4 regions of the Azospirillum sp. TSO5 genome follow, and region 2 is predicted to be linked to each of the others. Evidence: riboswitches for the same ligand, from Rfam matches in the RefSeq annotation. Region 2 holds a riboswitch; each other region holds the start of a gene.

Evidence for each region. Region 2 has a riboswitch for thiamine pyrophosphate ahead of thiO (glycine oxidase ThiO). Riboswitches for the same ligand answer to the same signal wherever they lie in the genome.
Region 1: linked by a shared signal. The riboswitch ahead of thiC (phosphomethylpyrimidine synthase ThiC) and the one ahead of thiO (glycine oxidase ThiO) in region 2 are both predicted to bind thiamine pyrophosphate.
Region 3: linked by a shared signal. The riboswitch ahead of TSO5_RS19365 (ABC transporter substrate-binding protein) and the one ahead of thiO (glycine oxidase ThiO) in region 2 are both predicted to bind thiamine pyrophosphate.
Region 4: linked by a shared signal. The riboswitch ahead of TSO5_RS27750 (ABC transporter ATP-binding protein) and the one ahead of thiO (glycine oxidase ThiO) in region 2 are both predicted to bind thiamine pyrophosphate.

Annotation. Positions count from the first base shown of each region.
Region 1 is NZ_LGQY01000010.1:38,183-45,516, reverse strand. Features, by position in the region: gene yihA (ribosome biogenesis GTP-binding protein YihA/YsxC) at 1-406, shown strand, start outside; gene TSO5_RS02730 (cation:proton antiporter) at 419-1,708, shown strand; gene argB (acetylglutamate kinase) at 1,791-2,690, shown strand; gene TSO5_RS02720 (hypothetical protein) at 2,711-2,998, shown strand; gene TSO5_RS02715 (CorA family divalent cation transporter) at 3,037-4,023, shown strand; TPP riboswitch at 4,100-4,233, shown strand; gene thiC (phosphomethylpyrimidine synthase ThiC) at 4,353-6,080, shown strand; gene greB (transcription elongation factor GreB) at 6,238-6,789, opposite strand; gene TSO5_RS02700 (ribonuclease E/G) at 6,892-7,334, opposite strand, start outside.
Region 2 is NZ_LGQY01000036.1:7,083-14,416, forward strand. Features, by position in the region: gene TSO5_RS11130 (PaaI family thioesterase) at 1-172, opposite strand, end outside; gene TSO5_RS11135 (thiazole synthase) at 266-1,066, opposite strand; gene thiS (sulfur carrier protein ThiS) at 1,274-1,483, opposite strand; gene thiO (glycine oxidase ThiO) at 1,480-2,661, opposite strand; TPP riboswitch at 2,653-2,752, opposite strand; gene mgtE (magnesium transporter) at 2,839-4,287, opposite strand; gene TSO5_RS11160 (STAS domain-containing protein) at 4,670-4,972, shown strand; gene TSO5_RS11165 (phosphatase PAP2 family protein) at 5,132-5,845, shown strand; tRNA gene TSO5_RS11170 (tRNA-Leu) at 5,952-6,036, opposite strand; gene lipB (lipoyl(octanoyl) transferase LipB) at 6,212-6,943, shown strand; gene TSO5_RS11180 (hypothetical protein) at 6,940-7,334, opposite strand, start outside.
Region 3 is NZ_LGQY01000074.1:50,450-57,783, forward strand. Features, by position in the region: gene TSO5_RS19345 (hypothetical protein) at 1-266, opposite strand, end outside; gene TSO5_RS19350 (ABC transporter ATP-binding protein) at 393-1,094, opposite strand; gene TSO5_RS19355 (branched-chain amino acid ABC transporter ATP-binding protein/permease) at 1,091-2,809, opposite strand; gene TSO5_RS19360 (branched-chain amino acid ABC transporter permease) at 2,877-3,749, opposite strand; gene TSO5_RS19365 (ABC transporter substrate-binding protein) at 3,754-4,890, opposite strand; TPP riboswitch at 4,962-5,077, opposite strand; gene TSO5_RS19370 (DMT family transporter) at 5,111-6,025, opposite strand; gene TSO5_RS19375 ((2Fe-2S) ferredoxin domain-containing protein) at 6,290-6,622, opposite strand; gene TSO5_RS19380 (ABC transporter permease) at 6,809-7,334, shown strand, end outside.
Region 4 is NZ_LGQY01000128.1:132,512-139,845, forward strand. Features, by position in the region: gene TSO5_RS27725 (hypothetical protein) at 1-467, opposite strand, end outside; gene TSO5_RS27730 (hypothetical protein) at 737-2,416, shown strand; gene TSO5_RS27735 (hypothetical protein) at 2,492-3,046, opposite strand; gene TSO5_RS27740 (hypothetical protein) at 3,043-3,645, opposite strand; gene TSO5_RS27745 (acetoin utilization protein AcuC) at 3,809-4,936, opposite strand; TPP riboswitch at 5,070-5,176, shown strand; gene TSO5_RS27750 (ABC transporter ATP-binding protein) at 5,212-5,943, shown strand; gene TSO5_RS27755 (ABC transporter permease) at 5,940-6,707, shown strand; gene TSO5_RS27760 (ABC transporter substrate-binding protein) at 6,740-7,334, shown strand, end outside.

The DNA of each region.
Region 1 (7,334 bases), on a different contig from region 2:
CAACCTCGGCGACCGGCTGAAGCTGGTGGACATGCCCGGCTACGGCTATGCCAAGGAATCGAAGGAGAAGGTGGAGGCGTGGAACGACATGGTCCGCCGGTTCCTGCGCGGCCGCGTCACCTTGCGCCGGGCGCTGGTGCTGATCGATTCGCGTCATGGGCTGAAGCCCAACGACCATGAGATCATGGAGATGCTGGACCGCACGGCGGTGCCCTACGTCGTCGTGCTGACCAAGGCGGACAAGGTGAAGGCCGCGGATCTGGACAGGATCCGCCGCGACACCCAGGCGGGGCTGAAGAAGCACCCGGCAGCCTTCCCCGACATCCATGTCACCAGTTCGGAGAAGGGCACCGGCATCGCCGAGCTGCGCGCCAGCCTCGCGGCACTCGCCCTGGCCGCCGAATAAGGGCCGGCGGCGGTGGGTGGCATTTCCCCCGCGCTGCTGTTCCTGATGCAGGCCCTGCTGCTGATCGCCGGGCCGTTTCTGCTGTGGCGGCTCGGCGGCGGGCGCCACATCGCCCCGATGGTGGTCATCCAGATCCTGTTCGGGGTGGCGCTGGGGCCGTCGTTGCTCGGCCGGCTGGTGCCGGATTTGTGGGGCGTTCTGTTCGCGCCGACGGCACTGGCGCCGCTGTCCGGTCTGGCCCTGATGGCCGTCGTTTTCTTTGCCTTCCTGACCGGCCTGCATCTCGATCCCGCCGAGTTCCGTGGGCGGGGAGGGGCCTTCGCCACCGTGGCGCTGTCCAGCATGCTGGTGCCGACCCTGTTGGGTGGCGCCTTGGGCTGGTGGCTGGCCGGCGCCTTTCCCGGCATGACCGGACCGCATGCGACCCCCGGCCTGTTCGCCGCCGGCTTCGGCATCTGCGTCGGCGTCACCGCCCTGCCGGTGCTGGGGGCCATCCTGCGCGAGATGGATTTGCTCGGCGACCGGGTCGGGCGTCTGGCGCTGGGCTATGCCGCGGTGAACGACGCGCTGCTTTGGCTGCTGATCACCGCGGTTCTGGCATGGTCCACGGCCGATGGCGGCGGCGATCCCTGGGCTGTCGCGAAAGTCGGGCTGCTCGGCTTCGCCTATGTCGGGGCGACGGTCCTGGTCGTGCGCCCGCTGCTCGACCGACTGCTGGAGCGGGTGGCGCCGGATGGGCGGATGGGCGACACCGCGGTGGTGGTGACCTGTGCGGCGCTTCTGGCCTCGGCTGCGATGACCGAATTGATCGGACTGCATTACATCCTGGGCGCCTTCATCGCAGGCAGCGCCATGCCACGCCGCTACGCCGCCGCCATCCTCGACCGGCTGGAGCATTTCTCGACGCTGATCCTGCTGCCCTTCTTCTTCACGCTGACCGGGCTGAAGGTGAATTTGACGCTGGACGACCCGGCGCAATGGACGGTGTTTGCGCTCGCCAGCCTTGCCACGTTCGCCGGCAAGATGGCCGGTACCACGCTGCCCGCCCGCTGGACCGGCGAGTCCTGGCCGGACGCGCTCAGGCTCGGCACGCTGATGCCGTGCAAGGGGCTGATGGAGGTGATCGTGCTGACCGTTCTCTTGGAGGCCGGCGTGCTGTCCGGTCCCTGTTTCTCGGCGATGGTGCTGATGGCGGTGGCGGTCACCGCGCTGACGCAGCCGATGACGCGGCTGGCCGGATTGTGGCGTCCGGCCGGCGGTACGGCGGCGGCGACCGCGGGAGGCAGGCGTGGGGGTATGTGACCGTTAAATTGCCCCCTAGGCAACCGGCCGGCCTTTCCGTTAAAGAGACCCAACACTCCATCCCGACAAAGGGCATCCTCCCGTGCAGACTCCCACCCGTGACGAGTGGCTCGCCAAGGCCCGTACCCTGTCCGAAGCGCTGCCTTACATGCGCCGTTATGCCGGGAGCACCTTCGTCATCAAGTACGGCGGCCACGCCATGGGCGACGCCGGTCTGGCGGAGCTGTTCGCGCGCGATATCGTGCTGCTGAAGCAGGTCGGCATCAACCCGGTGGTCGTCCACGGCGGTGGGCCGCAGATCGGCCAGATGCTGGAGCGCCTGAAGATCAAGTCCAGCTTCATCGACGGCCTGCGCGTCACCGACAAGGAGACGGTCGAGGTGGTCGAGATGGTGCTGGCCGGCTCCATCAACAAGCAGATCGTCGCCGCCATCAACAGCGCCGGCGGCCGCGCCGTCGGCCTGTCGGGCAAGGACAGCAACCTGATCACCGCCCGCCGGCTGGAGCGTGTCCAGCGCGACCCCGACAGCAACATCGAGCGGGTGCTGGACCTGGGCTTCGTCGGTGAGCCCTACAAGGTGAATCCGGAGATCCTGCAGGCCCTCGCCAAGTCGGACGTCATCCCGGTGATCGCGCCGGTCGGCTTCGACGTGAACGGCGACACCTACAACATCAACGCCGACACGGCGGCCGGTGCGGTTGCAGCGGCGGTGAAGGCGGCGCGCTTCTTCCTGCTGACCGACGTCGCCGGTGTGCTCGACAAGGAAAAGAAGCTGATCGAGAAGATGTCGCTGGCGGATGCGCACAAGGCCATCGCCGACGGCACCGCCTCGGGCGGCATGATCCCGAAGATCGAGACCTGCATCGGCGCGGTGGAGCAGGGCGTCGACGCAGCTGTTATCCTGGATGGCCGCGTGCCGCATGCGCTGCTGCTCGAGATCTTCACCGAAGGCGGCGCCGGCACCCTGATCGGTAAGGCCTGACGCCGGAATATGGGGGACTGATGTCCGACCTGCGCAAGGATTTGCTCCGCCAGATGAAGGCCATCCGCGAGAAGATGGACCCGAAGCTGGTGGAGCGCGCCAGGCTGGCGGCGTTGGGCAAGGTTCCCTACGACAGTGACGCGGCGAAGGAGGCGGTCGGCCATTTCCTCGACGCCAAGCGGGACGGCGGCGCCTTCCGGCGCAAGCTGGAACAGGCGCTGAAGGCCGAGGGCGCGGCGCTGGACCTCGATGACGGGGACAAGGCGCCGCCGCCCGCGAAGCCGAGGCGCGGCGGCCGGGTGACGTAACGCCGCGTGCCGACGCGAACCACGCAAGGAGCACAGCCTTGCTGCATGTCTTCGTCAATGACGGCGGTCTGCTGCGCTGGGTCAGGGAGGCGGCATCGGACGAGGCGGCGCCGTTGCCCGACTCCGCCGTGTGGCTCGACCTCATCAATCCGACGTCCGAAGAGTTGGCACGGGCGGAGGCGCTGATCGGAACGGGCCTGCCCACCCGCGAGCAGATGGCGGAGATCGAGGAGTCGAGCCGTCTGCGCGTGACCGGCGGCACCTTGACCATGACCGTCACCGCGCTGGTCTGGGCCGACACCGACGAGCCGCGCATCGCCACCGTCAGCTTCGTGCTGGCCGGGCGGCGGCTGGTGACCATCCACGACATCGATCCGCAGGCGCTGCTTGCCTTCCGCCGCCGCGCCACCCATGGCGAGATCTCGGCCGCCCGTGGCGAATTGGTGCTGGCGGCGTTGGTGGATGGGATGATCGACCGCACCTCCGTCGTGTTGCGACGGACCGGGGTGGAGTTGGATGCGCTGAACCGCCGCTATTTCCGTGGGCGCAAGCTGCGGTCCCGTGGCGAGACGCTCGATGATGCCCAGACGCTGAAGCGCATCGGCCATGCCGGCCATCTGATCGGTAAGGCGCGGGTCAGTCTGGCCAGCCTTACCCGTATGACCGATTTCCTGGCGCGCGGCGACGGCTGGAATTCCGGCAAGGCGACGCGGCGCTGGGCCAAGACCACGCTGCAGGACCTGCGCGGGCTCGACCAGTATGCCAATTTCCTCGCCGGCAAGGTCGCTTTGGCGCTGGATACGGCGCTGGGCCAGATCAACGTCGAGCAGAACGAGATCGTCAAGATCGTGTCGGTGCTGACCGTTCTGCTCTATCCGCCGACCCTGGTCGCCAGCATCGGCGGCATGAACTTCACCGACATGCCCGGAAGCGGCTCGCCCTTCGGCTATGCCAGCGCCCTGGGGCTGATGTTGTTGTCGGCTTTGCTGCCGATGGTCTATGTGCGGTCGAAACGCTGGATGTAGCGCGTTTCCACAATATGGCAGGCGGATCGTCCGCGGCGCTTTCCTTTTGACAGGCGCGTCCGTCGTCGGCAGGATGGGCGCATTCCAGGGGGGTCCCGACAGGGGGCTGAGATACCAACGGCCGGACGGCGCCAAGCGTCGCCGGCAGCGTGGTGACCCTTCGAACCTGATCCGGGTCATACCGGCGAAGGGAGGGACCTCGTGACGGGCCGACCACGCCCCCGTCCGGCCGTATCGGCTCCGCTATGCCGGGGAACGGCCTGCACGAAGATACCGCACCTCCGTCCGCAGTCCCGGGTTTGTCCGCCCAACTCCGACGGAGAAACCCAATGCCCAAGGACTTCAACGAGAACGCCATCCGCATCTCGACCGGCCCGCTGCCGTCGTCGCGGAAAATCCATGTGCCCGGCACGCGCTTTCCCGACCTGCGCGTCGCCCTGCGCGAGATCGCGCTGTCGGGCGGCGAGCCGCCGCTGACCGTCTATGACGCTTCCGGCCCCTACACCGACGAGTCGGTCGCCATCGACGTGCGGGCCGGGCTGGCTAAGCACCGCCGCGACTGGATCCTGGCGCGTGGCGATGTCGAGACCACCGACAGCGGCGTGCTGCGGGCCAAGGGCGGCGGGGCCGTGACCCAGATGGCCTACGCCCGCGCCGGCATCGTCACTGCGGAGATGGAATACATCGCCGTCCGCGAGAACCTCGGCCGCGCCGCCGCGCTGGAGGCCGCGCGCGACGGCGAGGATTTCGGTGCCGAGATCCCCGACTTCATCACCCCGGAATTCGTCCGTGACGAGGTGGCGCGCGGGCGGGCGATCATCCCGTCCAACGTCAACCACCCCGAGTCGGAGCCGATGATCATCGGCCGCAACTTCCTGACCAAGATCAACGCCAACATCGGCAATTCCGCCGTGACCTCCTCGATCGAGGAGGAGGTTGAGAAGATGGTCTGGTCGATCCGCTGGGGCGCCGACACCGTGATGGACCTGTCCACCGGCGCCGACATCCACCAGACCCGCGAGTGGATCCTGCGGAATTCCCCGGTTCCCATCGGCACCGTGCCGATCTATCAGGCGCTGGAGAAGGTGAATGGCAAGGCCGAGGATCTGACCTGGGAGCTGTTCCGCGACACGCTGATCGAACAGGCGGAGCAGGGCGTCGATTACTTCACCATTCATGCCGGTCTGCGGCTGGCCCACATCCCGCTGACCGCCAAGCGGGTGACCGGCATCGTCTCGCGCGGCGGGTCGATCATCGCCAAATGGTGCCTGGCGCATCACCGCGAGAATTTCCTCTACGACCATTTCGCCGACATCGTCGAGATCTGCCGGACCTATGACGTGGCGCTGTCGATGGGCGACGGTCTGCGGCCGGGCAGCCAGGCCGACGCCAACGACGCCGCCCAATTCGCCGAATTGGAGACTCTGGGCGAGCTGACCAAGATCGCCTGGGCGCGCGACGTGCAGGTGATGATCGAGGGGCCGGGCCACGTGCCGATGCACAAGATCAAGCACAATGTGGAGAAGCAGATCGCACTGTGCGGCGAGGCGCCCTTCTACACGCTCGGGCCGTTGGTGACCGACATCGCGCCGGGTTACGACCACATCACCAGCGCCATCGGCGCGGCAATGATCGGCTGGTTCGGCACGGCGATGCTCTGCTACGTCACGCCGAAGGAGCATCTGGGCCTGCCGGACCGCGACGACGTGAAGGCCGGCGTCATCGCCTACAAGATCGCCGCCCATGCCGCCGACCTCGCCAAGGGCCACCCGGCGGCGCGGCTGCGTGACGACGCCATGTCGCGCGCCCGCTTCTCCTTCCGCTGGCGCGACCAGTTCGCCCTGTCGCTCGACCCCGACACGGCGATGGCCTACCACGACGAGACCCTGCCGGCGGAGGGCGCCAAGACCGCGCATTTCTGTTCGATGTGCGGGCCGAAATTCTGTTCGATGAAGATCACGCAGGAAATCCGCGACGCCGCGGAGTCCGGCATGGCCGAGATGTCGCAGAAGTTCCGCGAGTCGGGCGGGGAAATCTACCAGCCGGCGGCGGAGTGAGGGTTCGGCGTTGATGCCCCCTCCCTAACCCTCCCCCGCCTTTGGCGGGAGAGGGAACTCCGCCGCTTCGGCGGATCGGCAACGCTGGCAAGCGTCCTACCCCCTCTCCCGCGATAGCGGGGGAGGGTGGGGAGGGGGCATCCGTCATAGCTACTCCTCACCCCGCGTACCTGATCTCCAACACCTCCACCTGCTCCATCCCCGCCGGGGTACGGACGTCGACCAGATCACCCTCCCGCGCTTTCAGCAGGGCGCGGGCGATGGGGGAGATCCAGCTGACATGGCCGCGGTCGGGGTCGACCTCGTCGGCGCCGACGATGGTGATGGTGTTCTCCGACCCATCCTCGCGGGCATAGGTGACGGTGGCGCCGAAGAAGATCTGTTCGCGGTTCTTCTGGTCCTGCGGATTGACCACCACCGCCGATTCCAGCCGCTTGTTCAGGAAGCGGATGCGGCGGTCGATCTCGCGCAGGCGCTTCTTGCCATAGAGATAATCGCCATTCTCAGACCGGTCGCCGTTGCCGGCGGCCCAGGACACCACCTCCACCACCTTCGGCCGCTCCACCCGCAGCAGGTGGCGCAACTCCTCCTGCATGCGCTGGAAGCCCGGCGGAGTCATGTAGTTCTTGAAGCCTTGCGGCAGCGGTGCCGGATCGTCGAGATCGTCGTCGTCAGGCGTGTCGTTCTCGCGGGTGAAGGCCTTGCTCATGGTCCGACCTGTCCTGTGGCAGGGGTGATAACGTCCGGGAAAAGGAAAAGGCGCCTTGCGGCGCCTTTTCCCGTTCCAGAGGTCCCGGTTGGGCCGTTGGGCTTACCGCTTCCACCAGCCGCGGCGCGGCTTGGCATTCGCCTCGTCCTCGTCACCGGCGGGAGCCGGCTCGTTGGCGGGTTCGGCGGCCGGAGCGGGCTGAGGCACCGGAGCTGGCGCGGCAACGACCGGCGCGGCCTCCGCCGGAGCCTCGGCAGCGGCCTTGCGCTTGCGCGACGCCTTCTTGGCCGGAGCCTTGTCGGTCGCGACTTCCGCCGGGGCTTCGGCGGCGGCAGCGGCCTTGCGCTTGCGGCCCTTGGCCGGGGCTTCGGCAGCGGCCGGAGCGGCCACGGGAGCGGCCTCCACCGGGGCTTCGGCGGCAGCCTTGCGCTTGCGCGAGGCCTTCTTGGCCGGCGCGGCTTCGGCAGCGGCTTCCGCCGGCGCTTCGACCGCAGCGGCGGCCTTGCGCTTGCGGCCCTTGGCCGGGGCTTCGGCAACTGCCGGAG
Region 2 (7,334 bases):
AGAAGCCGTGCTGCTGCGTCAGCTCGGCGCGGAACGGCAGCCGCATCTCGCAGAATCCCGGCTCGACCGCCGTCAGCTCGATGCCAAGAGTCCGGCAGATCGGCTGCTGTTCGAAGGAGGCGAGACAGCGCGCCTTCCAGTCGGGGTCGCGGGGAACGAAGGTGTCGGCCAAGGCGAAGCACTCCGGCAAGGGGTCGTTGCGGGACAGCCTGCGTCAGCCGCCCCGCCGGATCAAGCCCGGAACCCTATAGGTCAGCCGCCGATCTCAGCTGCCGATCAGGCCCATCTGCGGGCTGGACGGTTCGGCCTGGGCCCGCATCGGCATGCGGCCGGCCAGATGGGCGGCGCGGCCGGCGCTGACCGCGTCGCGCATCGCCGCCGCCATCCGCACCGGGTCGCGCGCCTTCGACACCGCCGTGTTCAGCAGCACGGCGGCGCAGCCCAGTTCCATCGCCAGCGCCGCGTCGGACGCGGTGCCGATGCCGGCGTCCAGCACCACCGGCACGGGGCTGCGGGCACAGATCGTCTCGATGGCGTGCGGGTTGCGGATGCCCATGCCCGAGCCGATGAAGGCGCCCAGCGGCATCACCGCCGCCGCGCCGAGGTCGGCCAGCTTGCGGCAGGTCACGGGGTCGTCGTTGCAGTAGGGCAGCACAACGAAGCCGTCATTGACCAGTTCCTCCGTCGCGCGCAGCAGTTCCTCGACATCGGGATAGAGCAGTTCGCGGTCGCCGATGACCTCCAGCTTGATCCAGGGCGTATCCAGCGCCTCGCGCGACAACTGGGCGGTCAGCACGGCTTCCTTGGCGGTCATGCAGCCGGCGGTGTTGGGCAGCAGCCCGACCGGGCCGGTGGGGCGCCCGGCGGTGGCGCGAGCCAGCACGTCGACGAGGCTTTCCGAATAGCCGTCCAGGCTGATGCGCCGGATCGCCAGCGTGACCAGCTCGCTGCCGCTGGCCGCCAGCGCGTCGAGCATCACCTGCTGGTTGGGATAGCCGGCGGTGCCGAGGAAGAGGCGCGAGCCGAGGCTGCGCCCGGCGATGGTGAGGGTGTCGGTTTGGAGCATGGGGAGTGCCTTTTGAAAGGCCATCTCCCGAAGCGAACTATCCGGGGAAATCCCCCTCTCCCCCCCGGGAGAGGGTCGGGGTGAGGGGGGTGCACATGCCGGATTTTCCGAGAATCCTCGCCATGCTCCCCCCTCACCCTAACCCTCTCCCCGGGGGGGGGAGAGGGGATTCTTCCCGTGTCGCGGGGCGGGAGAGGGAAATTAAGGTCAACCGCCTTGGATCGGGCGGACGATTTCCAGGCTGTCGCCGGGCTGGAGCGGGGTCTCAAGCCAGCGGCGGCGGGGGACGACGGCGCCGTTCAGGGCGACGGCGACGCCCTGCGCACCCTCGGCGATGCCGCGGCCGGCCAGAAGTTCGGCCAGGGACGCGGCGGACAACGGCTCTTCGCGGCCGTTGATGCGGAGGACGGCGCTCATGCGGCGGCTCCGGCGGCGACGAAGCGGTCGGCGGCGAAGGGGCGCAGCAGCGGGTCGGTCTCGCCGGTCAGAACCAGCCGGGCGATGCCGTCGGCGGTCACCGGGGTCAGCAGGATGCCGTTGCGGTGGTGGCCGGTGGCGTGGATCAGGCCGGGAATGCCGCTGTCGCCCAGGATCGGCGCATCGTCGCGGCTGCCGGGACGGAAGCCGGCCCAGGACTCCTCGATCGGCAGTTCGGCGATGCCGGGCAGCGCACGCCATGCCCCCTCCAGCAGGGCGAACTGCCCGCCGGCGGTCAGGCGGTCGTCGAAGCCGCGCTCCTCCGTCGTGGCGCCGATCAGCAGCCGGCCGTCCAGCCGCGGGATCAGGTAGGTGCCGGGCGTCCACACCACATGGCGCAGCAGCGGCAGACGCGCGTCCATCCGCAGGCAGATCATCTGCCCCTTCACCGGCCGCACCGGCGGCCTGGCGGCGGGCGGCAGTCCCGGCACCCCGGCCGACCAGGCCCCGGCGGCCAACACCACCCGGTCGGCCCGGTGCAGCGTTTCGGCAACCCGCACGCCCACGGCGCGCTCGCCTTCCACCGCCAGCGCCACCTCGCCGCAGCGCTCATGCAGGCGGGCGCCGGCGGCCTCGGCGGCGCGGCGCAGGGATGCTGCAACCTTGCGGTTGTCGACCTGATGGTCACCGGCACAGAACAGCGCACCGGCGACGCCCGGCTGCAGGAAAGGCTCGCACCGCCGCACCTCGGCCCCGCTCAGCCATTCCACCGGGAGGCCAAGGTCGCGCTGGAATCCGTGCAGAAAACGGACCTTGGCGGCATCGTCGGCAGTGAGCGCGATGACCATGGTGCCTTCGCTGCGCAGATCGACGGCGATGCCGCTCGCGGCTTCGAGATCGCGAGCGAAATCCGGCCACAGCGCCTGCGAGGCGCGGGTCAGCGGCAACAGCCCGTCCTCGCCCGGCTCGGTCTCGACACAGGCGGCCAGCATGCCGCCGGCGGCGTGGGTGGCGCCGCGCCCAGCCTCTCCCCGCTCGAACAGGTCGACGCGGCAGCCGGCCGACGCCAGCCTCCAGGCGATGGCAAGGCCGATGCAGCCGGCACCGATGATGGCGACGGACGGACGGATGCCGGACTCAAAATAAGAAAATGGATGCGGTTCTGGCGCATGGATCATGCGGCGGCTCCCTTCGCTGGAATTACCCAGACAGGTTCGATGGGTGTGTTCTCAGCCGCGCGACCACCGCACGGCACCCCAGGCCTATGGCTTGCCTTATGCCAATGTTTCGCTGGCCCCACAAGCGGAATCGGTTCTTCCCGCCGGCGAGGCCGCCGCCCCCATATCAAGCACCCCTTACAACAAAAACACCGATGCCAGCCCCAGGAAGGCCAGGAAGCCGACGACGTCCGTCACCGTCGTCAGGAACACGGCACTCGATACCGCCGGATCGACGCCCAGCTTCTCCAACCCCAGCGGGATCAGTGCGCCGCTCAGGCCCGCCACCACCAGATTGATGATCATGGCGAGCCCGATGACGATGCCGATCAGCGGGCCGTACCAGACCAGCGCGATCGCACCGACCATCACCGCGAAGATGCCGCCGTTGATCAACCCGACCAGCAGTTCCTTGCCCACCACGCGCAGCGCGTTGGCCGACGACAGGTCGTGCGTCGCCAGCGCGCGGACGACGACGGTCAGCGTCTGCGTGCCGGCATTGCCGCCCATCGAGGCGACGATTGGCATCAGCACCGCCAACGCCACGATCTGCTCGATGGTGCCCTCGAACAGCGAGATGACGCCGGAGGCCAAAAAGGCGGTGGCGAGGTTGATGGTCAGCCAGCCGACGCGGCTGCGGGCGATGTCGGCGATGCCGCTGAACACGCCGGTGTCACCCGACCCGCTCAGCTTGCGCAGGTCGTCCTCCGCCTCCTCGTCGATGATGCGGACGACGTCGTCGACGGTGATGACGCCGATCAGCCGGCCGGCGGCATCGACCACCGGCGCGGAGACCAGCGCATATTGGCGGAACAGGTTCGCCACCTCCGCCCGCTCCATCGTGGCGGGGATGAAGTCGACCTCGCCGGTCACCAGATCGGCGATGCGCACGGCCCGGCGCTGGCGCAGCAGCCGCGACAGCGGCACCGCCCCCACCACCCGGTGCATCGGATCGACGATGAAGATGTCGTAGAAATCCTCCGGCAACGTATCGGTCGCCGCACGGACGAAGTCGATGGTCTTGCCGACCGTCCAGAATTCCGGAACCGCGACCAGCTCGCGCTGCATCATGCGGCCGGCGCTGTCCTCGTCGTAGGTCAGGTTCTCCTGCACCAGGGCGCGTTCGGCATCGGGCAGGTTCGCCAGGATCTGCGCGCGCGTCTCGGCGTCCAGATCCTCGATCAGTTCCACCGCGTCGTCGGTGTCGAGGTCGGCGACGGCGGCGGCCAGTTCCTGCGGCTCGAACCGTTCGATCAGCGCTTCGCGCAGATCGGGGTTCAGGTAGGACAGCACCTCGCCGTCCAGCGCGGCGGGAAGCAGGTCGATCAGGTCGGCGCGTTCGGCCGGCTCCGCCTGTTCGATCAGGTCGGCGATGTCGGCGGCATGCAGCCCGTCCAGCCGCGCCAGCACGGCCTCGCGTTCACGGGCGCGCAGCAGGCCGACGATCTCTTCCACGAACTCCGGCTCGACGCCGTAGGGACGTTCGTCATCCGCCTCGGGACCGGCATGGGGGCGGCCGTGGGCGTGGGCGGCCCCGTCCGGCCGAAGATCCGGCCGCAGATCCGGCGTGTGGGGATCGGTGTGCATGCCGGCACCCTCCCTTCGACGATGCATCCCCCGCATGCCTGAGCCGGGTGGCCGGCGGCATGGTAACGGCGGGACGGCTCCGCGACATCGGACGGGACCGATGGCGCTTGGGGCCGGCGTTCGGGGTTTGCGGGTTGTGGAAGCCTTCCGGCCGGTGCCGGGAGCCGTCTGCCAAGGGACGGGACCGGTGACGGCGGAAGCGCCCCCGACATAGAGGCGCCGCCCCGGTTTGTCCAGCCCGGTTCGGCGGAAACCGGCGGGCAACGGCGGCATCGGCCGCAATTGCCACCATATCCTTGCACCGCCGCGACCCTTCATGTTCCCATGCGTCTCGCGCTGCGTCCGCGGCGGCGCGGGATGAGGATGGGGACCGAAAGCACCGATGGAGTATGCCTTCACCACCGTCGGCGGTCGCGACGGCATCCTGCTGTCCGGCCGCTGCACCTACGAGGACGGCACCCGCTTCCACGACATGTTGCGCGACTGGGACTTCGCGGCCAGCCCGGTGGTCCCGATCGACCTGCGCTTCGTCACCTTCATCGATTCCGCCGCCATCGGGATGATGTTCATCCTGGCGAACCGCTGCCGCGAGGCTGGCGGCCACATCGTCGCCAGCGGCGCCGCCCCGCACGTCATCCGCGCGCTGCGCCGCGCCACGCTGGACCGCTACATCGAGTTCCGCTGACCCGGCCACGCCCCCCGCACGGCCCGAAATCGGGGAGGGTGGCACCCCGAACCGCTCGTCCCGGTCCCGGACGGCGCCTTCCGATGCGCCGTTGACCCACCATGTCATAAAAACGCAACACTGGCCGCTCCCGTACCCCCCCCCACCTTTGGAGCGCCTGTGGAGTACCTGCATCGTCTCGACCAGTCGCTGCTGCTGTGGCTGAACCAGTTCGCGGGGCACAGCGCGGCGTTGGACATGGCGGTGCGCGGGATCGCCAACATCTATCTGATCAAGCTGGGGCTGTTCAGCGCCGCCCTGTGGTGGCTGTGGTTCCGCCGCGAGGAGACGGAGGCCGGGCGCCGGCTGGTGGTGGACGCCATCGCCGCGGTGGTGCTGGCGGTGGCGGCGTCCATCCTGATCCAGGCGGTGATGCCGGCCCGGCCGCGCCCGCTGCACGAGGCCGGCCTCTCCTTCGTCCCGCCGATCGGCCAGAGCCGCGACGCCCTGAAGAACTGGAGTTCCTTCCCCAGCGACAACGCCGCGCTTGGCTTCGCGCTGGCTGCCACCTTCCTCCGCGCCTCGCGCCCGTGGGGGTTGCTGGCCTGCCTGTGGGCGGCGCTGGTGATCGCGCTGCCGCGGGTCTATCTGGGCCTGCATTATCCGGGCGACGTCACCGGCGGCGCCCTGATCGGCATGCTCAGCGCCTTCGCCGTCGCCCGGCTGCTGCCGATGGGCGGCATCCACCGGCTGGTCGCCTGGGTGGAGGAACGCTGGCGCCCCTGGTTCTACGGCGCCGCCTTCCTGGTGATCTACGAGATGATGGTGCTGTTCGAAGATGTCCGCCGCGCCGCCGGGGGTGCGTCCAAGCTGCTGCACGCGCTGGCGGGGTAAGCCCCGGATACCGAAGCCCGGATACGAAAAAGCCCGCTCGGTCTTGCGACCAGCGGGCCTTTCGGTGTTCCCGTATCCCCGGGATGGTCCCATCTGCATGGGAGAGTGGTGCGGTCGAGAAGACTCGAACTTCCACGGGTTGCCCCACAGCGACCTCAACGCTGCGCGTCTACCAATTCCGCCACGACCGCATCAGGCTGGTAGTCCCCGACGCTCGCTCGCGCGCCTCATCGGGTGGAGCGGGTAGATATCAGCTTCCCGATGGCCGATCAAGCGTTACAATCATCGTCTGCGAAGAAAAATTCGGGACGGCCTTCCGGCCGCTCCGCCCACACCGCCCGCCGACGCCATCAGAGACCAGATCGAATGACCTCCCCGACCAGCCTGTCCGCCAGTCAGCCCGATACGTCCGTCCCGCAGCAGATCGAGTGGCGCATCTCCGACCAGCCGGTGCCCTACCCCGACGCCATCGCCGAGATGGAGGCGCGCGTCGAGGCGATCCGCGCCGGCACCGCGCCGGAACTGGTCTGGCTGCTGGAGCATCCGCCGCTCTACACCGCCGGCACCAGCGCGCGCGACGAGGATCTGCTGGAGGCCGACCGCTTCCCGGTCTACCGCAGCGGGCGCGGCGGCCAGTACACCTATCATGGGCCGGGACAGCGCGTGGCCTACGTCATGCTGGACCTGAAGAAGCGCGGTGCCGACATCCGCGGCTTCGTCCGCGATCTGGAGGAATGGATCATCCGCACGCTCGCCGCCTTCAACATCAGGGGCGAGCGGCGGGAGGGCCGCGTCGGCATCTGGGTCGACAAGCAGCCCTATGGCGGGCTGAAGGGCCAGGAGGACAAGATCGCCGCCATCGGCGTCCGCGTGCGCCGCTGGGTCAGCTTCCACGGCATCGCCCTGAACGTGGAGCCGGACCTGTCCCATTTCGGCGGCATCGTCCCCTGCGGCATCGCCGAGCATGGCGTCACCTCCATCGTCGCTCTCGGCCAGCTGGTGACGATGGAGGACGTCGATTCCGCCCTGATCGCGGCATGGCCGGAGGTGTTCGGCGGCCCGATGCGGGGCGAGGAGGACGGCGACGGGGACGCCTAGTACTTCTTGAACCCGCCGGCGGCCGGGGTGCCCGCCTGGGTGCCGGCGGGGTTCACGCGCGGGTCTTGGTTATCCATCGACTGCACGGTGCAGCCGGTCGAATCGCCATTGCGGAACAGGTAGATCTTCTTGCGGTCGGCCTTCTTGCCGGGATCGTGCAGGTTCAGCCCATGGCCGAAGGCGACGCCCAGCACCTCGCCCTTGTAATAGGCGCGGAAGCGCATCGGCTCGATCTCGTTGAAGCGCAGGGCAGCGCAGTCCTTGCTCAGTTCCTTCTCGAACTTGCCGGCCTTGCGCCAGTCCTCCTTGGAGCGGATCGTCATCCATTGCGACGGCAGCGCGTATTGCACTATCGGCGGCGCGATCGGCAGGCTGGCCCCCGGCTGCGGCG
Region 3 (7,334 bases), on a different contig from region 2:
CTCTCGATCAGTTCGCCCGGCCCCTCCGGCTTCGGCGGAGCGGCGGCCTTGTCGCCGCCGGGAGTGCCGGCGGCAGGCGGATTGGCCGGCTTGGCACCCTGCTGCGGCGCGGCAGGAGTCAGGATCTCTTCTTCCGGCTCGGGCAGCCCGTAATAGGCGGCCGGCGGCATGTTCGGCTCGACCGGCACCAGATCCGCCACCGCCGGAGTCGACGCCACGCCCAGCAGGAGGAGCGCGGACAGCGGAACGGCAAGGCGGGCGGTCATCACGAGGTAATCCATAGATGGTTGTGGCGGCGAAGCTATCCGCGACCGCCCCCATCCGCAAGCCCAACCGCCCTTCCTGTTGCGGGAGGCTGACACCTGTTGCACGGGACACGCAGGGGGATGCTCCTACCCCCCGAAGAACGCGCCCTGCAGCGCCTCTTCCGACAGCGACGCCACCGGCCCGTCGCCGACCACGCGGCCCAGCCGCAGCAGGACGGCGCGCGGCGCGACCGCCAGCGCGCGTGCCGCGCTCTGCTCGGCCAGAAGCACCGCGGTGCCCGCGGCGGCGATGCGGCCGACGGCGGAAAAGACCTCGTCGGCCAGCTTGGGCGACAGACCGAGCGACGGCTCGTCGAGCAGCAGCAGGCGTGGCCGGCCCATCAGCGCGCGGCCCAGGCTCAGCATCTGCTGCTGGCCGCCGGACAGCCGCCAGGCGCTCTCGCCGCTCTTCATGGCCAAGTCGGGGAACAGGGCGAAGACGCGCTCGACATCCCGGGCGCGGTCGCGGGCGGCGGGCAGGCCGGCGACCTCCAGATTGTCGCGCACGCTCATGCCGGGGAAAACCCGCCGCCCCTCCGGCACATAGCCGATGCCGCGCCTCACCCGCGCCTCGGTCGCCAGCGGGCCGAGATCGGCGCCGTCGAACCGCAGTTCCCCCCGCGCCGGTACGAGGCCAAGCAGCGCCTTCAACAGCGTCGACTTCCCCGCTCCGTTGGCGCCGAGCAACGCCACCGTCTCCCCGGCTGCGACGATCAGCGACACGTCATCGAGCGCAGTGGCGCCGCCATAGCCGGCGGTCAGGTTGCGGATGGACAGCAGCGCGGTCATGCCGATCCCGCCCGGCCCAAATCCGCTCGGCCAAGGTAAGCCGTCGTCACCGCCGGGTCCCGCCGCACGCCGCCGGCCGATCCGTCATAGATCACCCGCCCGCGGTCGAGGCACAGCACATGCCCGGCCAGCGGCAGCAGGAATCCCATGTCGTGCTCCACCAACAGGATCGCCATCCCCTCCCCCGCCAAGTCGCGCAGCAAAACCGCCAGTTCGGCCTTTTCGCCGTCGGTCAGTCCGGCGGCGGGCTCGTCCAGCAGCAGGACCGCCGGGCGGCGGACCAGGGCGCGGGCCAGTTCCACCCGCCGCCGCAGCGCCGCCGGCAACCCGTCGCAGGACTGCCCGGCAAGCTCGCCGACGCCCAGCCGGTCGAGCGCCCAGCGCGCATGTGCCTCCGCCGTCGCGGCGTCCGGATCGAAGGCGAGCCGAGCCGCGGCCACCGCCTCCAGCACGCCGGCGCCACTGGGCAGCGCCGCCGCCTGGAAGCTGCGGGCCAGCCCGGCACGGGCCAGCCGGTCGGCGCGGGCGCCGGTGACGTCCTGCCCGCCGAGCCGCACCCGGCCGGCATCCGGCCGCTCCAGCCCCGACAGCAGGTTGATGACCGTTGACTTGCCCGACCCGTTCGGCCCGATCAGCCCGGTGATGCTGCCCGGTCGCAGGTCCAGCGACACGCGGTCCACCGCCCGCACGCCGCCGAAGGATTTCCGCAAGCCTTCGACCGCCAGCCCATCCGGCTGGGCGGGTGGCAGCGGCGGCTCCCTCGCCTCCGCCAGCATACGGGGCTTGCCGCTGTAGAGGCGGGCCGCAAGGCGGTGGAGAAGCCCGGTCAGCCCGTCCGGCGCCAGCACGACGGTCAGCAGCAGCGCGGCGCCGTAGATGACCAGATAGCCGCGCTCCAGGAAGCGGAACCATTCCGGCAGATGCAGCAGCAGCACGGCCCCCAGCACCGCCCCGGCCATCCGCCCCCGCCCGCCGACGATGGCGATGGTGAGGATGGAGACCATGATCGGAAATTCCAGCACCTCCGGCGAGACGACGCGCTGGGTATGGACGGCCAGCGCTCCGGCGGCCCCGGCGAAAACCGCGCTGATGCCGAAGGCGGCCAGCCGCAGCCGGCCGACATCCAGTCCCAACGTCCCCGCCGCCAGCGGATCGTCGCGCAGCATGATCAGCGACCGGCCGAGCCGCCCGCGCGCCAGCCGCCAGCCGATCAGCCCGCCGAGCGCCACCAGCCCCCAGACCAGCCCGGCCATCGGCAGGCCCCTCGGCACCGCCCAGCCGAACAGCACCACCGCCGGCACTCCGGCGAGCCCGTTGGAGCCGCCGGTCAGCTCCGGCAGGTTGACCGCCAGCAGATGCAGCACCTGCGCGATCCCCAGCGTCGCCAGGGCGAAGTAGTGCGACTCCAGCCGCAGCACCGCCAGCCCGACCGGCAGCGCCAGCAGCAGCGGAACCAGCATCGACAGCGGAAAGGTCGCCTCGAAGCCGAGGCCGTAGCGGCTGCCGAGGATGCCCGTCACATAGGCGCCGACGCCGAAGAAGGCGCCCTGGGCCAGCGACAGCGCACCACCCAGGCCGAAGACGATCTGGAAGCCGAAGGTCGCCAGCGCATACACCCCGGCAACGGTCAGGACGCGCAGGCCATAGGGCGAGGCAAAGGCCAGCGCATAGCCCAGCAGAGCAAAGGCGCCAGCCGCCAGAATGACACTCTCCACCCCGACCCTGCCCCCTCTCCTCCCCGGGGAGAGGGTTGGGGTGAGGGGGACGCGCTGCGCGGATCGCTCAACCACGACGCTTCACCGCTTCGCCGAACAGCCCTTGTGGCCGCAGCACCAGGATCGCCAGCAGCGTCAGGTACAAGGCCCCCAGCGCCACCGGGTAGGACAGCACCGACGACACCCCGACCTCGAACAGCGCGATCAGCAAAGCCCCCACCACCGCGCCCGGCACGGAGCCCCAACCGCCCACCGTCACCGCGATGTAGGCCTTCAAAATCAGGTCCCCGCCCGAGGTCGGCGTGACGAAATAGCGGTTGGCCAGCAGCAGCCCGGCTGCACCCGCGCAGGCGGCCCCGATGGCGAACGTCACCAGAATCATCGCGGTGACCGGCACTCCACAGGCGCGCGCCATCTCCGGATCCTGCGCCGTCGCGCGCAGCCGGCGGCCGAGTTGCGTACGCGCGAAGATCCATTGCTGCGCGCCGATCAGCAGGGCCGCCACCGCGACGATGGCGAGCGACTGCTCCGGCACCGCCAGCCCGGCGATGTGCAGGGTTTCGTCGCCGAACAGCGGCGGTGCAGCGCGCGGCTCCGGCCCGAACAGGATGGCGGCGCCGTTCTGCAGGATGATGCCGACCGCGATGGTGCTGATGAAGACCGACACCGGCGGCCGGCGGCGCAGCGGCAGATAGGCCGCCAGGGCCAGCAGCAGACCCAACGCCGCCATCAGCACCAGCACCACAGGCAGCAGGACGATGCCCGGCAACGGGATCAGCGGCGCCAGCGCCACCGCCAGCAGCCCGCCGGCCATCACGAGGTCGCCCTGCGCGAAATTCACCGCCGAGGTGGCGTTCAGCACCAGCACGAAGCCCAGCGCCACCAGGGCATAGGCCGCCCCCAGCGCCACCCCATTGACCAGCAGTTGAAACGCCGCCATCCGCTCACTTCGCCGCGAGCGTCGGGTCGTCGTACCGCTTCACCAGCTTCGGCACGCGGCTGGTCCCGTCATAGCAGACGATGACGGCGGAATGGGCCATGTTGCCCTTGCCATCCGACTTGTAGGTCATGGCGAGACCCTTGAACGTCTCCGCCGACAGCGCCTTGCGGATCGCGTCGGGCGTGCGGGCGCCGGCCTTCACCGCCTCCAGCACCATCGTCATCCCATCATACTGGCCGAGCGCGAAGGCGTCCGGGTCCTTACCGAAAGCGGTCCGGTAAGCGTCGGTGAAGGCCTTGACCTCTGGCGTGTCGCCGGAAATGGGCGAGGCCGCGGTCTCGGCGCAGACGCCCTTCAGCTCCGCCGGTTCCAGCAGAGCCGCGGTGCTCGGCTGATGCATGGCGGAGCCGGCGACGATCGGCAGCGTCACGCCGCTGGACGCCGCCTGCCGCAGCAGCAGCGCGGTCGGGCCGGAATGCAGGTGCAGCACCAGCACGTCGGGCTTGGCGGCCAGCGCCTTGGTCAGCACCGGCAGCAGGTCCTTGGCCGCCGGATCCACCCCCTCCTCGAACACCGGCGTGACGCCCAGCGCCTTGAAGGCGGCGTCGAGATGGGTCTTGCCGCTCTGCCCATAGGCGGTGGTCTGATAGATGATCGCCGGGTGCCGCTTGCCCAACGCCTCCACCACATAGCGGGCGTGGGCGGATTTGGTCACGGCGTCGCCGGGGAAGAAGCGGAAGACCCAGGGGTTGCCCTGCTCGGTGATCGAGGCGGTGCCGGACACGGTGACCAGCGGCAGTTTCAGCTCCTGCGCCAGCGGCAGCATCGCCAGCATCTGGGTGCCGAGCATGCTGGCGGCGACCGCCCCGACGGTTCCGCTGCCGGCCGCCCGCTCCAGCGCCGTCACCGCCGCCTCGGGCGAGGTGCCGGTGTCGACGACCTCCGACGCGATGGCGACGCCGGCCGGCGTCTGCTTCAGCGCCAGGACGGCACCGTTGCGCTGGCTGGTGCCCTCCAGCGACAGGAATCCGGTCAGCGGAACCAGCACCGGAAAGGACAGCGTGTCGTCGGCCCGCGCCGCCGGAGACAGGCAGGACGTGGCCGCCAGCAGGCCGATCAGAAGGGGAAGCGCGCGCCGCATGACCGAAAACTCCTCAACTCGCGCCGGCAACCGGAGCGACGCGGAGGGGACGGGGCGTTTGCGGCTGATCCGTCGGGTTCCGGTCGGCTCCCTTCGCCGGCATGACCCGGATCAGGTTCGATGGGTGTTGTCTCAGCCCCCGCATCCGCCGATCCGGCGAAAGGCAGGGGCACCCCAGCCGTGAACAGGCGGCGAGAGTGTCGCCGCCGGCCCCGTCCTGTCAAGAACCCAGCCGGCGACGCGCCACCAGGGTTTCACGATGCAGGATGTAGAGCCCGCTGCCGATGATGACCATGGCGCCGGCGATCACCGGCACGGTCGGCAAATCGCCGAACACCAGCCAGCCGAACAGGCTGGCCCAGACCATGCCGGTATATTCGAAGGGCGCCACCACCGCCGGCGGCGCGCGGCGGAAGGCCTGGGTCAGCAGCACCTGCGCGCCGGCGCCGATCGCGCCGACCAGCGCCATCAGCCCCAGTGCGAAGGCAGTCGGCGCCGTCCACACCGGCACCGTCAGCGCGCCGCTGACCACCGTCGTCGTCAGCAGCAGATAGAGCACGATGGACGCGCTGGTCTCCGTGCGCGACAGGCCGCGTACGGCCAGCGCCGCCAATGCATAGAACAGCGCGGCGCAAAGCCCGACCAGCACCGGCACCAGCGGCGCCCCGGCCGAGGGCTGCGCCATCACCACGACGCCGCCGAATCCGACCACCACCGCCGCCCAGCGCCGCCAGCCCACGGGTTCCCCCAACAGCGGCGCGGACAGCGCGGTGATGAACAGCGGCCCGGCGAAGCTCAGCACATAGACGTCGGCCAGCGGCAGTTCGCGGAACGCATAGAAGAAGCATCCCATCGAGATCAGCCCGGCGAAGGCCCGCCAGACATGCCCCCAGGGCCGCCGCGTCCGCATCGCCGCGATTCCGCCGCCGCGCCACAGCGTGTAACCGCCCACCAGCAGGAAGGCGACCAGCGAGCGCACGAACATCAGCTGCGGCACCGGGTAATCGGCGGTCAGGAACTTGATGAGCGTGTCCATCGCCGCGAACAGCAGGATCGCACCCAGGAAGCAGCCGACGGCATAGGGAACCGAATCGGCCTCGGCTGGCAGCAGGTCGGCGGTCTCGGCGTCGGTCATCGGATTGGTTCGGAACGGCAATGGCGGAGGTTGCCCACATTATGGGCAAACGCCCCCGCGTCCCAATGCCGCAACCGCAGGTCTGATAGGCGTGGGGTTTTCGCGGAGTTCAGGCTTCGGATGCCCCCTCCCCAACCCTCCCCCGCCTTTGGCGGGAGAGGGTGCCTTATGCGAAGCGGCGGCAGTCCCCTCTCCCGCGTGAGCGGGGGGAGGGTTAGGGAGGGGGCACCGTCAGCCGACACTCAACCGTGAGCAAACACCCTCTCACCTTGTCAGCACCATCACCAGCCGCTCCACCGGCGCATCGTTCACCAGATGTGACTCAACGATCTCATCAATGTCCTCCGGCGTTTCCGGCCGGTACCAGATGCCTTCGGGATAGACCACCATCAGCGGCCCGGCGGAGCAGAAGCCGAGGCAGCCCGTCATCGCCATGCCGACATCGGCCAGACCCTTCGCCTGGATTTTCTGGTCCAGCCGCTGCCACAGCGGGTGGGCGCCCTTGGCGGCGCAGTTGCCGCGGGGATGGCCGGGCGGACGCTGCTGGGCGCAGCAGAAGACGTGGTGGCGGAAGGTCTGCGGAATGTCGAGCGGCATCGGGCATGCTCCATGACCATAAAAATTATATGGTTTAGAAGCATGCCAGATTGCTGCGCTGCGGCAAGGGTTTTTGTAATCCTTCTAACCCACGGCACCTACAGCGATTCCGGCGCGATGAAATGCTTGGTCGGCAGAGCATTGGCGGTTAAGAATCCGCGGCAAGGGGCAATCCAGGAGACGCCGGTGCTGCTGAGCGGATCGGGGAAGGGCCAGCCGGGCGCAGTGCCGGGCTGGGTCGGGTATGCGCTGCTGCCGGTTCTCAACCTCGTCGCGGCCTTCGTGCTGTCGGGGCTGGTGATCCTGGTGATCGGCGAGAATCCGGTCGACGTGCTGTCGCTGCTGCTGTCGGAGGCTCTGGGCTATCCGGAGGCCATCGGCTACACCCTTTATTACACCACCGACTACATCTTCACCGGGCTGGCGGTCGCCATCGCCTTCCATTGCGGGCTGTTCAACATCGGCGGCGAGGGGCAGGCCTATCTCGGCGGCCTCGGCGCCGGGCTGGTGGCGCTGGCGCTGACCGGCTGGCCCTGGCCGGTGGTGGCGCTGCTGGCGGTGCTGGCATCGGCCCTGTTCGGCGCTGCCTGGGCCTTCATCCCGGCCTGGTTGCAGGCCAAACGCGGCAGCCACATCGTCATCACGACGATCATGTTCAATTTCATCGCCGCGTCGATCATGACCTGGCTGCTGGTGGACGTGCTGATCCGCC
Region 4 (7,334 bases), on a different contig from region 2:
TCGAGCTGAACCGGGGCCGGATCCACCTCCATCCTCCCGTCGTCGCCGTCCGATCGGTGGTCGGCATCATCGTCCCAAACCGCTGCGGTCGCCTGACGCAGGCGCGGCGCATCGGCGGCGCCCAGCCAGGACGGGCGTTCGTCGTCCGCCAGCGGTCCGGTCTGGGTGTTGAGCTGCCGCGCCTGCTCGCGAATATCCAACAGGGTGGTGACCGCCAACTGCAGCAGCGGGGCCAGTACCATGGGATCGGCCATTTCCTCCGCGCTCAGCGCGGCGAAGCGGTCGCGCACGATCTCGACCGCGCTTTCTACGCCGTCGCGCAGGGCGCCGGCCTCATGTGCCAGCCGCTCCAAATCCTCGCGCAGGGCGGAGATTTCGCACGCCTGCCGCAACTCGTGGAAGCCGATACCCGCCCCCAGCAGGGGTGCGGATCGCCGGTCCCGTGATGAACCAAAATCGTGAGGCATCTTGGCCTTACCCCGGTTCCAAGCCCAGCCCGATGAAGGCGTCCGGCCGGCATGATGCGGCGGTGCCCCCGTATGGCAACCCGCGCAACCAACGGCCGGTTCCAAAAGCCGACATGATGGCGCGAACTGCCGGAACGTCGGCGAAGTTGCACCAGTCACGGCCCGCCCCTGATCGGGCAACGATGTTTAGCGCCGTTGATGTCGTTTGGAAACCGTTTGCGCGTGATGGCCGCTTGTACTATTTTTTCGGCCCCAGGGGAATGGAATCCTTGCGATCCAACATCCAGGCGCTTCCCCGCCGCCATTTCATCTTGCCGGAATCCCATACGGTGTCGATCGACCGCTCGGAACTTGAACGGCTCCTTGCCGATCGCCCGGCAGGCAACCGCAGCGCCATGCAGGCGGTGCGCGAGAGCTACGCCGACATCGGCCTGATGCGCGAACGCGGCCTGTCCTGGGCCGAGATCTCGGATCTGCTGGCGAAGCTGGGCGTGACCGCCCGCGACAACCAGCCGATTTCGCCCGTCACCCTGCGCTCCGCCTTCTTCCTTGTCGGGAACGAGGGGCGCGGCGAGACTACCGACGACCATGCCGGCGGCTCCGTCATGCCGGCGGAGACGCTGGCCGCCGTTCACGAAGCCGCGCTGTCCGCCGGTTTGAACGACGCGGAGGAGGACGAAGCAGCCGACTCCGATACGGAAGCTGCGGACGAGGCGCCGGTGTCGGCTTCCGAACCGGAACCTGTGGTGGAGGCCGCCGAGGAAGCCGTCCAGGACGCCGCCGCGGATGCCGTGGCGGTGGAGGAGCCGGTAACGGAAGAGCCGGAGCCGGCTGGATCGGAGCCCGATGTCGCCGCATCTGCACCGCAGGCGGACGAGACCGAATCCGAACCAGATCCCGAGCCCGCCCCCCCTGCCCCGGACCTGCTCGCCCCGGCGATCCCGGTTGCCGACGAGGAGCCGGCGGAGGACAGCGGCCCCGACGACAGCGTGTCGCAAGACGTCTCTTCCGACCCCAAGATCTCCAGGCCGGAACCACAGCCGGCCGCCAACCAGACCCCCGCGGCGGCTGCGCGGGACACCGGTTCGCCGGCGTCTCCGCCTGTGCCTCCCACGACGACCCAAGACGAATCAACGAACGCATACTGGAAAGGCGATCGCATGCTGGGCACGATCTTCGTCCTCAATGACCGCGGCGGCGTCGGCAAGACGCTGCTGTCCCATCACCTGATGGCGACCGCCATGCTGGAAGGCCTGCAACTGAAGGTCGTCGAGTACGAGGTGAACGAGCGTCTCGCCCGCCTGTTCGGCCCGGACGTGGTCGAACATCGCCGCATCACCCAGGACTTCATGAACATGATGGGGTCGGGCGACGGCTTCTACGAGTTCTGGGATCTGATCGGTCCGGAGTTGCAGCGCGGCGGCCGTCTGTACGACTTCGGCGGCAACATCTCGCAGTGGTTCTTCAATTGGGCCGAGGTGTCGGGCTTCGACTATTACGTCGGCGACGGCGAACGGCTGACCTTCATGGTTCCGGTGACCGTCGACCTCGCCTCGCTCTCCACCGGCATGACGACGCTGGAACGGGTGGCGACGATCGCCCCGAAGGCCAAGCGCGTCCTCGTCGAAAACGGCTTCTCCGGCCCCTTCTCGCAGCTTGAGGACAGCCAGTACGCCCGCCGCAAGGCCGAGATGGTTGAGCGCGAGGGCCTGCAGGTCATCTCCATGCAGCCCTGCACCGCTCCGGCCTGGGCGCGCCTGACCGGCCACCGCCTGGATCAGGTGGCGACGATGACCCGCGAGGATCTGGTGAAGCTGGGCATGACCCCGCCGGTCGCCTCCCGCTCGCTGATCATCATCCACGAATGGCTGCGCAACATGCGTCAGGCGCTGTCGCCCTACCTGCATGACGCCTTCCGCCAGACCCCGGCCACCGCCAAGGCGCGCTGAGGCTGGACCGACAGGTCAGGTTGTTTTTGTTTCCGGAGGCCCTTCTCCCACCCAGGGAGAAGGGCTTTTCCGTCTCTACGCCGCGCTGCGGGCGGCGCTGGGGCTGTAGAGGTCTTCCTTGACCGGTGCCACCGACCGCACCTGATAGCCGGGACGCGCGCTGAACCGGCGGTTGGCGCGTTCGGCCGCCTCGCGGTCCGATTCCGCCCACACCAGATAATTGCGCCCGCGTGCCCATTCGACCGCCAGCGGGTGGGTGGCGTCGATCTCGCCGATCTGCTGGTTCACCACCGTCACCAGCCATTCCTTGTCGCCGGGATTGCGCCGGTCGGTCAGGACCAGGATCTGCGGGCGGCGCTTCTGCTGCGCTTCGGTCAGGCGCTGCTGCACCTCCACCTGCTTCTTGCGCAGCTCCACGATGTCCCGCGTCAGCTCCTCGATCTCGGCATGGAGATTTTCCTCCTCGCGGTGCAGGCGGTGGATGGTGGCGTCCAGCTTGTCCAGCCTGTTGCGCACGCCGCGCACGCGCTGGCGCGCCTGCGACACCCGCTGTTCCACGGTCATCAGCACATTGCCGAGCCAGGCGCCGATCGCGACGATCGCCAGGACGATGATGAAGTTGATCATCATGTCGCGGCACCGGCCTTGGCGCGAGCGGTGGCGGGCGGCACCGGCACGCCCCCCTTGCCGCCGGTCCTCGCATCCCCCCGCATGAAGGACTTCTGGAACCCCAGCTTGAAGGGGAAGGCGACGTCGCACAACTGCTTCGCCTCGTCAAAGCTGGAGGCCCAGACCTCCGCCACGTTGGCGCAGCGCCAGATCGGGTTCACGGGCCCGCGTTCGCCGGCGGCCCGTGCGGCGGCAGACGCCTTTTCCTGGGTGACGGTGGCGACGAACTTCATCAGGCCGGCCTGCGGGTCGCCGACCTCATGCACGAACAGCGGCGGCTGCTCGGCCAACTCGCGGATCTGCTTCTCCGCCTTGCGGATGTCGCTTTCCAGCCGGCTGCGGTCGGAGGACTGGCTGTTGCGGCGCTGAACCAGCTGATTGACCCGGTTCTGAAGCTCCTGCGATTCCGCATGCAGCACATAGACGCGGTTCTCGATCTGCTCCAGACCGCTGCTCTTTTCCATGATGTTCGGCAGGAAATCCTTCAGCATCATGGCGACCGGGACGGCGGCCAGCATGATGATGACGATGGCGATCAGGAACAGGGTCGTATTCGACATCCGCCCGCCCGTTCTCCTACCAAAGCCCGGCCCAAGGCCGCATCATCCGACGCGGAAGCTGCACCGGCGCAATGGAATGAGGATCACCGAACAATCCAGATCCGTCAACGAATCGTCACGGCTTGGTTCGAAATTCGTCCCAAATGAAACGATTTGCTGCGGTTCAGGACAGCGCCATCTCCGCCACCCGCTTCACCACGTCCCGCACCGGCCCTGGCCGGCGTTCGTCGCCCAGCGTGGTGAACCAGTGTTCCGGCGGATTGCGGCCCGCGGCGCGGCTCCAGGTCAGGCCGCGCAACACCGCCTCCGCCTCCGCCGTCGGCTTGATCGCGGGGTCGATGCCGTTCATCACCGCCCAGATCCCGGCCCAGCAGCGCCCGACCGACCAGGGGTTATAGCCGCCGCCTCCCACCACCAGCACCCGCGGCGCCAGCGGCAGCAGGGCCGCCACCGCATCCCACAGCGCGCGGTTGGACAGCTCCAGCCGGCTCAGCGGGTCTTCGGCCAGCGCGTCGGCACCGGTCTGGATCACCATCGCCTGCGGACAGAAGGCACGGGCCAGCGGCAGCACCGCCACCTCCATCACATACTCCATCTCGCTGTCGTTGAAGCCCGGCGGCACCGGCAGGTTGCGGGCCATCCCGCCGGCGCGATCCTCCGCCTTGCCGGTGTAGGGCCAGCGCCCGTCCTCGTGGATGGAGATCGTCAGAACCCGGTCGTCGTCGGCGAAGGCCTCCTCCACCCCGTCGCCATGGTGGGCGTCGAGATCGACGTAGAGCACCCGCTCCAGCCCATGGTCCAGCAGTTCCAGGATGCCCAGCACCGGCGCGTTGAAATAGCAGAAGCCGCTGGCCCGATCGCGCCGCGCATGGTGGGTCCCTGCCGCCGGGGCATAGACCAGACCCGCCGGCCTGTCGCCCAGGATCCGGGCGGCCTGCAATGCCGATCCGCTGCTGTGGGCGGGCCGCCGGTACATCTCGGCGAAGACCGGATTCTCCAGCTTGCCGAGATTGTGCCGGGCAGCGGTAGCCTCATCCACCCGCTGTTCCACCTCCGCCCGTTTCAGCGCCGCGATGTAATCGGCGCTGTGGAAGCGCGCCAGTTCCCGTTCGCTCGCCACATGGGTGTCGAGATAGACCTCGTCCGGCAGCCAGCCCATGGCACGGCTGAGGTCGATGGCGGTCGAGACGCGCGGGATCGCCAGCGGATGTTTCGGCCCATAGGTCGAGCCGCGATAGATCTCGCCGCCGATGAACAGCGGGGTGCGAAAGGGCGTGGTCAGGGCTGGCACTCCATGATGCCCGCCAGAAACTAGGCGGGGCCACGCTCCGGTCAAGCGCCCGCTTCCAAGGTCGGGATTCCGCTGGCCGGAAGTCCGATCCGGCAATGCTTGCGATCACGGATCGTCCGCGCCTATAGTCGCCGCCTTCACTGGGGGGAGCCGATGGGCGGCTGAGAGGTCCTGTTGCGGGACGACCCCTGGAACCTGATCCGGTTCATGCCGGCGTAGGGATCAGTGATGCGGGACCGCACCCACTCCTTTTCCGCCAGAACGACATGCTTGCGATGACGCCGCTTTCGGTGACGATCTCGCGCGCCCGGCTGACCTATGGCGGCACGCTGCTGTTCTCCGACCTGACGCTGGAACTGCCGGCCGGCCGGACCACCTGCCTGCTGGGACCGAGCGGCGTCGGCAAGACCACCCTGCTGCGCATTCTCGCCGGTCTCGCCGAACCGGAACCGCCGACGCAAGTCGTTACCGGCGATGGGCAACCGCTGGCCGGCCGCATCGCCTACATGGCGCAGCAGGACCTTCTGCTGCCCTGGCTGACCGTCCTCGACAATGTCCTGCTCGGCGACCGGCTGCGCCACCGCCGGCCCGGCCCGGCGCGGGTGGAGCAGGCCCGCGCATTGCTGGACCGCGTCGGTCTGGCGGGGAGGGAACGCGACCGCCCGGCTGCCCTGTCCGGCGGGCAACGGCAGCGGGTGGCGCTGGCCCGCACACTGATGGAGGACAAGCCGCTGGTCCTGATGGACGAGCCCTTCTCCGCGCTCGACGCCATCACCCGGCTGCGGCTGCAGGAAACAGCGGCAGAGACATTGGCCGGCCGCACCGTCCTGATGGTCACCCACGACCCGCTGGAGGCGCTGCGCATCGGCGACCGCCTGCATGTGATGACCGGCCGTCCCGCCGTGATGGGGCCGGCGCTGGAGCCGTCCGGCACCGTGCCGCGCCGCGTCGACGATCCCGGCCTGCTCGCGCATCAGGCCGAGCTGCTGCGGAGGCTGGCGGAATGAAGGCGCTGCTGCGCGCTCTGGTCACGCTGCTGGTGCTGGTCGCCGGCTGGCAGGCGCTGGTCTGGGCCACCGGCCTGCCGCGTTACCTGCTGCCCAGCCCGCTGGCGGTGGCCGACGCGATGCAGAGGCAGGCGCCCCTGTTGCTGACCCACGGCCTGACCACCCTGTCCGAGATCCTGATCGGGCTGGTCGCCGGCGTGGCGTTGGGCGGGGTCAGTGCGTTGCTGCTGGCGCGCTTCCGCACCGCGCGGCGCTGGCTGATGCCGCTGCTGCTGGTCAGCCAGGCGATTCCGGTCTTCGCTCTGGCGCCGCTGTTGGTCCTGTGGCTGGGCTACGGCATGGCATCCAAGATCGCGATGGCGGTGCTGGTGATCTATTTCCCGGTGACGACTGCGCTGTTCGACGGGTTGCGGCGCACCGATCCCGGCTGGCTCGACCTTGCCCGCACCATGGGAGCCTCCCCCGCCGCCATCCTGTGGAGCATCCGCCTGCCGGCCGCCCTGCCCGCCTTCTGGTCCGGCGTGCGTGTCGCCGCCGCGGTGGCGCCGATCGGCGCGGTGATCGGCGAATGGGTGGGGTCTTCCTCCGGCCTCGGCTACCTAATGCTGCACGCCAACGCCCGCATGCAGATCGACCTTCTGTTCGCCGCCGTCCTGGTGCTGGGGCTGTTCGCGGTGACGCTGTACGCCGCCGTCGACGCGCTGGCCCGCCGCGCCCTGCCCTGGCAACCCGATACCCAACCTGCCGAAGACGCCAACCCTTAAGCCGCCAACCCTCGAAGGGGGAGAGACACCCGATGAAGCACCTATTCGCCGCCGGCCTGATGGCCGCCAGCCTGATGACCTCGCTTCCGGCCCTGGCCCAGGACAAGCTGTCCGTGATGCTGGACTGGTTCGTCAACCCCGACCATGCCCCGCTGGTGGTGGCGCAGGAGAAGGGCTTCTTCAAGGATGCCGGGCTGGACGTGACTCTGACCGCTCCGGCCGACCCCAACGATCCGCCGAAGCTGGTCGCCGCCGGCGGCACCGACATCGCCGTCTCCTACCAGCCGCAGCTGATCCTGCAGGTGGACGAGGGGCTGCCGCTGGTCCGCATCGGCACGCTGGTGTCGACGCCGCTGAACTCCGTCGTCGTGCTGCGCGATGGGCCGGTGAAGACGCTGAAGGACCTGAAGGGCCGCAAGGTCGGCTACTCGATCGCCGGCTTCGAGGATGCCCTGCTCGGCGCCATGCTGGAGAAGCAGGGGCTGAGCCTGAAGGACGTCGAACTGGTGAACGTCAACTTCTCGCTTTCGCCGTCGCTGCTGTCGGGACAGGTCGATGCCGTGATCGGCGCCTTCCGCAACTTCGAGCTGAACCAGATGGAGATCGAGAAGCATCCCGGCCGCGCCT